Linked DNA regions of Chelativorans sp. AA-79. The protein of the gene in region 2 interacts with the protein of the main gene of each other region in a pairwise test. Links are inferred from orthologs where the notes say so. Each region holds a gene or a part of one and is shown on either strand. Other genes may lie near its edges.

The links.
Region 1: the proteins of PVE73_RS16045 (region 2) and PVE73_RS02725 interact in binary tests that used the Escherichia coli proteins (3 or more experiments, as listed by UniProt). The link is inferred for Chelativorans sp. AA-79 from one-to-one orthologs.

What each region holds. Positions count from the first base shown.
Region 1 is NZ_CP120361.1:548,724-552,542, reverse strand. What follows is about bases 55-3,562. They hold PVE73_RS02725 (2-oxoglutarate dehydrogenase E1 component), read right to left. Parts: upstream 3,243-3,562; coding sequence 255-3,242; downstream 55-254. Other genes in these bases: sucD (succinate--CoA ligase subunit alpha), read right to left, coding at 3,376-3,562; odhB (2-oxoglutarate dehydrogenase complex dihydrolipoyllysine-residue succinyltransferase), read right to left, coding at 55-217. Also shown: more of odhB, read right to left, coding at 1-54; more of sucD, read right to left, coding at 3,563-3,819. UniProt on the Escherichia coli protein: E1 component of the 2-oxoglutarate dehydrogenase (OGDH) complex which catalyzes the decarboxylation of 2-oxoglutarate, the first step in the conversion of 2-oxoglutarate to succinyl-CoA and CO(2).
Region 2 is NZ_CP120361.1:3,277,789-3,281,087, reverse strand. Bases 292-3,279 are described here. They hold PVE73_RS16045 (ABC-F family ATP-binding cassette domain-containing protein), read right to left. Parts: upstream 2,731-3,279; coding sequence 853-2,730; downstream 292-852. Other genes in these bases: PVE73_RS16040 (hypothetical protein), read right to left, coding at 2,847-3,279; PVE73_RS16050 (DNA polymerase III subunit chi), read left to right, coding at 292-658. Outside these bases: PVE73_RS16055 (leucyl aminopeptidase), read left to right, coding at 1-201; more of PVE73_RS16050, read left to right, coding at 233-291; more of PVE73_RS16040, read right to left, coding at 3,280-3,299. UniProt on the Escherichia coli protein: Genetic data indicate it may be involved in ribosome assembly or function.

The DNA.
Region 1 (3,819 bases), 2.7 Mb from region 2 along the record:
GCAGCGCCCCGACCTCGACGGTCTCGCCTTCCTTGACGGAAATCTCCTGCAGCGTGCCGGCGGAAGGCGCAGGCACCTCCACCGTCACCTTGTCGGTCTCGAGCTCGACGAGGGGCTCGTCGACGGCGATCGCGTCGCCGACCTGCTTGAACCAGCGGCCGATGGTGGCCTCGGTAACGGATTCACCCAGAGTGGGAACGCGGATTTCAGTAGCCATGGTTCTGTTCCGTCGGTTCTTTTTGAGGTCGTTGCGTTCAGCCGCCCAGCGCGTCTTCGAGAAGCTGCGCGAGCTGCTCCAGATGCTTGGACATGAGGCCGGTGGCGGGCGAAGCGGAGGCCGGCCGGCCCGCATAGCGCACGCGCTTGTTCTTCGCTTCGATGTGCTGCAGCACCCATTCGAGATAGGGATCGATGAAAGACCAGGCGCCCATGTTCTTGGGCTCCTCCTGACACCAGACCATCTCCGCATTGCGGAAGCGTGACAGCTCCGTGATCAGTGCCTTGGCCGGGAACGGGTAGAGCTGTTCCACGCGCAGGAGATAGACATCGTTGACGCCGCGCTTCTCGCGCTCCTCGTAGAGGTCGTAATAGACCTTGCCGGAGCACATGACGACGCGTCGGATCTTCGAATCCTTGACGAGCTTGATCGGCTCGCCCGGCAAAGACTGCGCATCATCCCACAAAAGCCGGTGGAACGAGCTCTCGCCCGACAGTTCCGAAAGGGTCGAGACCGCCCGCTTGTGCCGCAGGAGCGACTTCGGCGTCATCAGGATGAGCGGCTTGCGGAAGTCGCGCTTCAGCTGCCGGCGCAGGGCGTGGAAGTAGTTGGCGGGGGTGGTGCAGTTCGCCACCTGCATGTTGTCCTCGGCGCACATCTGCAGGAAGCGCTCCAGGCGGGCGGAGGAGTGCTCCGGCCCCTGGCCCTCATAGCCGTGCGGCAGGAGGCAGACGAGGCCGGACATGCGCAGCCACTTGCGCTCGCCCGACGAGATGAACTGGTCGAACACCACCTGTGCGCCGTTGGCGAAATCGCCGAACTGGGCTTCCCAGAGCGTCAGCGCCCGCGGCTCGGCCAGTGAATATCCGTACTCGAAGCCCAGGACCGCCTCTTCCGAAAGCATCGAGTTGATGACCTCGTAATAGGCCTGCTGCGGTCCCAGATGGTTGAGCGGGATATACCGATTCTCGTCGCGCTGGTCGTAGAGCACGGAATGGCGCTGCGAGAAGGTGCCGCGCTCCGAATCCTGGCCGGAAAGGCGCACGGGATTGCCTTCGAGCAGGATCGAGCCGAAGGCCAGCGCCTCGGCCGTCGCCCAGTCGATCCCCTCGCCGGTCTCGATCATCTTCTTGCGGTTGTCCAGGAAGCGCCGGATGGTGCGGTGAACCTCGAAACCCTCAGGCACCTCCGTCAGCGTCTTGCCGATCTCTTTGAGCGTCTTCACCGGCACGGCGGTCTTGCCGCGGCGCTGCTCGTCCTCGTCATCGGCCTTCTTGAGGCCCGACCAGGCGCCATCGAGCCAGTCGGCCTTGTTGGGCTTGTAGGACTGCCCGGCCTCGAACTCCGCCTCGAGCGTCGAGCGCCACTCGGCCCGCATCTGGTCGATGTCGTCCTTGGTGACGAGGCCTTCCTCGACGAGCTTCTTCGAATAGATCTCGACCGTCGTGGGATGCGACCGGATCATCTTGTACATGATCGGCTGCGTGAACGCCGGCTCGTCGCCCTCATTGTGGCCGAAGCGGCGGTAGCAGAACATGTCGATGACGACCGGCTTGTGGAAGGCCATGCGGAACTCGGTGGCCACCTTGGCGGCATAGACCACCGCTTCCGGATCGTCGCCGTTCACGTGGAAGATCGGCGCCTCGATCATCTTCGCCACATCTGAAGGATAGGGCGAGGAGCGCGAGAAGCGCGGATTGGTGGTGAAGCCGATCTGGTTGTTGATGATGAAGTGCACCGTGCCGCCGACGCGGTGGCCGCGCAGCCCCGATAGCCCCAGGCATTCCGCGACGACGCCCTGGCCGGCGAAGGCGGCATCGCCGTGCAGGAGAAGCGGCATGACGCGGGCGCGCTCGGGAAGCGGCACCACCTCGTCACGCGTGCGGCCGTAAAGCTGGTCCTGCTTGGCGCGGGCCTTGCCCATCACCACCGGATCGACGATCTCCAGATGGGATGGATTGGCGGTCAGCGACAGGTGCACCTTGTTGCCGTCGAACTCCCGGTCGGAGGAGGCGCCGAGATGGTACTTCACGTCGCCCGAGCCCTCCACGTCGTCAGGGGCGATGGAGCCGCCCTTGAACTCGTGGAAGATGGCGCGGTGCGGCTTGCCCATGACCTGGGAGAGCACGTTGAGACGGCCGCGATGGGCCATGCCGAGCACGATCTCCTGGAGGCCCAACTGGCCGCCGCGCTTGATGATCTGCTCCAGCGCGGGGATGAGCGATTCGCTGCCGTCGAGGCCGAAGCGCTTGGTGCCCTTATACTTGACGTCGATGAACTGCTCGAAGCCTTCCGCCTCGATCAGCTTCTGCAGGATCGCCTTCTTGCCGTTGGCGGTGAAGGCCACGCCCTTGTCCGGCCCCTCGATGCGCTCCTGGATCCAGGCCTTCTCCTCGGGGTTGGAGATGTGCATGAATTCCACGCCGAGCGTGGAGCAGTAGGTGCGCTTCAGGATCGCCAGCATGTCCCGGATGGTGGCGGTCTCCAGCCCGAGCACGTTGTCGATGAAGATCGGCCGGTCGAAATCCGCCTCCGTGAAGCCGTAGGCCTCGGGCGAAAGCTCGTTGTAGTCCTCGAGCGGGTTGGCGATGCCGAGCGGATCGAGATTGGCGTGCAGGTGCCCGCGCATGCGGTAGGCACGGATCATCATGATGGCGCGGACGGAATCACGCGTGGCGCGGTGCACCTCGGCTTCCGAGAGGGCCACGCCGCCTTCGGCCGCCTTCTTCCTGAGCTTGAGGTCGATGTCTCCTTCGAGCGCCGCCCAATTGCCGTCGAGCGCGGAGACCAGTTCGCCATTGACGGTGAGCGGCCAGTCCTTCTTCTTCCAGGAGGCGCCCTCCGCGCTCTTCTTCACGTCCGCGGCGTTATCCTTGAGCTGGCTGAAGAAGGCGCGCCAGTCATCGCTGACCGAGCCCGGATCGCTTTCATAGGATGCGTAGAGATCCTCGATATAAGCGGCGTTGCCGCCGTAGAGGAACGAGGTGATGGAAAAATCGTCGTTGGCCTGGTTCTGCCGTGCCATCTTTATCTCGAAGCTTTTGGCTTCGTCTCCTGTTCAGAGCGAGTAGGGAGTAGCGAATAGCGAGCAGGGATTTCCTCTCGCGCATCCGCCGATCCTGTACGTCCCTATTCGCTACTCCCCTATTCGCTACTCGCTAACCCTTGATCGCCTCGACCAAGGTTTTTCCGAGCCGGGCCGGAGAGGGCGACACCTTGATGCCCGCCCGCTCCATGGCCGCGATCTTGTCTTCCGCGCCGCCCTTGCCGCCGGAGATCACCGCGCCCGCATGGCCCATGGTGCGGCCCTTGGGCGCCGTGCGGCCGGCGATGAAGCCAGTCATCGGCTTCTTGCGGCCGCGCTTGGCCTCGTCGAGCAGGAACTGCGCGGCATCCTCTTCCGCCGAGCCGCCGATCTCGCCGATCATGATGATGGATTTCGTCTCGTCGTCGGCCAGGAACATCTCCAGGACATCGATGAATTCGGTGCCCTTCACCGGATCGCCGCCGATGCCGACGGCCGTGGTCTGGCCGAGGCCTTCATTGGTGGTCTGGAACACCGCCTCGTAGGTAAGCGTGCCCGAGCGTGAAACAACACCCAC
Region 2 (3,299 bases):
AAGAACACGGGCGGGCGCAGCGCCGGCTCCATCACGGCCGCGCAATTCCTCAAGCGGTTCGTGGACGACACGCCCTGGGCGCATCTCGACGTGGCGGGCACGGCGATGGGCTCGCCGTCCTCAGAGATCAACCAGTCCTGGGCTTCCGGATTCGGCGTGCGCCTGCTCGACCGCCTCGTGGCCGATCACTACGAGAGATAGAGGGGTAGGGGTGGACGTCCTTTTCTACCACATGACCGAGTCGACGCTGGAAGAGGCGTTGCCTCCGCTTGTGGAAAAGAGCCTCGAGCGAGGCTGGCGCGTCGGCATCCAGACGGCGAGCGAGGAGCGTCGCGACGCGCTCGATTCACGGCTTTGGACCTTCCGCGACGACAGTTTCGTGCCGCACGGGACGGATCGCGAGCCCCATGCGGCCGAGCAGCCGGTGATCCTCACCACCACCGCCGCCAATCCCAACGCCGCGACGATCCGCTTCCTGGTGGACAGTGCGGAGCCGGGAGCGCTCGAAGGCTACCAGCGCGCCGTCTTCCTGTTCGACGGGCATGATGCCGGCCAGCTGGAAGCCGCCCGTGCGCAATGGAAGGTCATGAAAGCAGCCGGCCACGACGTCACCTATTGGCAGCAGGGGCCCGACCGGCGCTGGCAGAAGAAGGCGTGAGGGTAGGGGAGTAGGGGAGTATTTCGTTGCCCTTTGCTTGCTCGCCTTGCCGGTGGAAACGTTCAGGGATGGATCCTCGGGCTTGGCACGAGGATCCATGCCTGAACATCGACGCATTACCGGCAATCAAGAACACACAGGAGGAGAACTCGGTTCCGAGTGGCGGCCGGCTGCATCTTCAGCCACCGCCCCAACTACTCCGCCACTCCCTCCTCGTACTCCGCCGAAAGCTCCAGCCACTTCTCTTCCTGCCGCGCGATGGTCTGGACGAGTTCCCCGCGCTCCTTGGCAAGCGTTGCGACCTTTCCCGGGTCACGCTCGTAGAGCCCCGGGTCGGCCATCTGCGACTCGATGGATTCGAGCCGCTTTCGCATGCGCTCGATCAGGCCTTCCGTCGCCTTGATCTCCTTGGCGAGCGGCTCGAAAGCCGCACGGCGCTTGGCGGCCTCGCGCCGCCGGTCGGCCTTGGACGCCTTGTCGGCCTCGCGCTTCTCCCGGTTGCGGCTCGCGCCCCCGGTGGTGCGCGCGCGGTAATCCTCCATGTCGCCGTCATAGGGCCGCACCGTGCCCTTGTCGACGAGCCACAGCCGGTCGGCGCAGGACTCGATCAGGTGCCGGTCGTGGCTGATGAGGATCACCGCGCCCTCATAGCTGTTGAGCGCGTCGATGAGGGCCTCGCGGCTGTCGATATCGAGGTGGTTCGTCGGCTCGTCGAGGATGAAGAGATGCGGTGCGTCGAAGGAGGCGAGGCCCATCAGGAGGCGCGCCTTCTCGCCGCCGGAAAGTTCCTTCGCCGGCGTGTCCATCTTCTCAGTGGATAGCCCGAACTGGGCCACCCGCGCGCGCACCCTGGCCTCCGGCGCATCCGGCATCAGCCTGCGGACATGCTGATGCGCGTTCTCGTCCGGCCTGAGGTCGTCGAGCTGGTGCTGGGCGAAGATCGAGACCTTCAGGCCCGGCGCGAGCGTCACGGCCCCCGCCTCGAGCTTCAGCCTGCCCGCGATCAGCTTCGCGAAGGTGGACTTGCCGTTGCCGTTCGATCCCAGAAGCGCGATCCGGTCGTCATTGTCGATGCGCAATGTGAGGTTTCTCAGCACCGGCCTGCCCGGCTCGTAGCCCACCGCCCCGCCCTCGATGGCGACGATGGGGGAGGCGACCGCCTTCACGGGGTTCGGAAAGCGGAAGGGCATCACGTTCTCGTTGACCGCGGCGGCGATCGGCTGCAGCCGCGCAATGGCCTTCAGCCGCGACTGCGCCTGCCTTGCCTTGGATGCCTTGTAGCGGAAGCGCTCGACGAAAGCCTCCATATGCTTCTTCTGCGCCTCCTGCTTGGCGCGCATCTTCTCCTGCAGTTCCGCCTTTTCGGCATATTGCCGGGCGAACTGGTCGTAGCCGCCGCGCCAGAAGGTGAGCTTTTTCTGTTCCAGGTGCACGATGTTGTTGACCGCGCGGTTGAGCAGGTCGCGGTCGTGGCTGATGAGGAGCACGGTGTGGGGATAGCGCGCCAGATAGCCTTCGAGCCACAAGGTCCCTTCGAGGTCGAGATAGTTGGTCGGCTCGTCGAGGAGCAGGAGATCGGGCTCGGCGAAGAGCACGGCCGCAAGGGCCACGCGCATGCGCCAACCGCCGGAGAAGGATGAGGCAGGCCGTTTCTGTGCCTCCACGTCGAAGCCGAGGCCGGCGAGGATCGCGGCCGCGCGCGCTTCCGCCGAATGGGCGTCGATATCGGCAAGCCTCGTCTGGATCTCGGCGATTCGGTGCGGGTCCTTCGCCGTCTCGGCTTCGCGCATCAGGCGGTCCCGCTCGGTATCGGCCTTGAGCACGATGTCGATCAGGGGCTCTTCCGTGCCCGGCGCCTCCTGCGCCACCTGGCCGATGCGCGTGCCCTTGGGCAGGCTGATGGAGCCCGTTTCCGGCGAAAGCTCCCCCGTGACGGCGCGGAAAAGCGTCGTCTTGCCGGTGCCGTTGCGGCCGACAAGGCCGGCCTTAGTGCCGGCTGGCAGCGTGAGGGAGGCGTGCTCGATGAGGAGACGACCGGCAACGCGAAGAGAAAGATCGGTGATCGTAAGCATGGCCGCGAGGTTTTGGCCGAGGCGGCGCACGGTTGCAAGCCTGCGCGGCTCATTTTACGGCCGCCGACGCAAAACGGCCCGCGCGGACGCGGGCCGTTCCTGAACGATAGGTTTCTTTAGCGGCTTGCCATCTGCAGCAGACGGCAGAGCTCCACGAGGTTGCTCTCGTAGCTTGCCGGGCTGGACAGGATGCCGCGGCAGAGCTTCTTGTTGCGCCGGAGTTCCTCGTCGGACATGCCGGCCACGAGGCTGCGGATGGCGCCATTGCCAGCGCCACCGCCGCCGCCGGCGATGCCGCCGCCACCACCAGCGCCGCCGCCACCGCCGCCGCCGCCGCCACCACCAGCGCCACCGCCGCCGCCGCCGCCACCGCCGCCACCGCCACCAGCGCCGCCGCCGCCGAGGCTGATGTCGACATCGGCGTCGATCAGGCTGGAGCCACCGACATTGGCGCCGACGCTGGCATTGATGCCGTTGCTACCACCAATGCTCACATTGGCATCGGTGTCGAGAAGTCCGCTCGAGCCTCCGACATTGGCGCTGAGGTTGCTGTTGACGCCGTTGGCGCC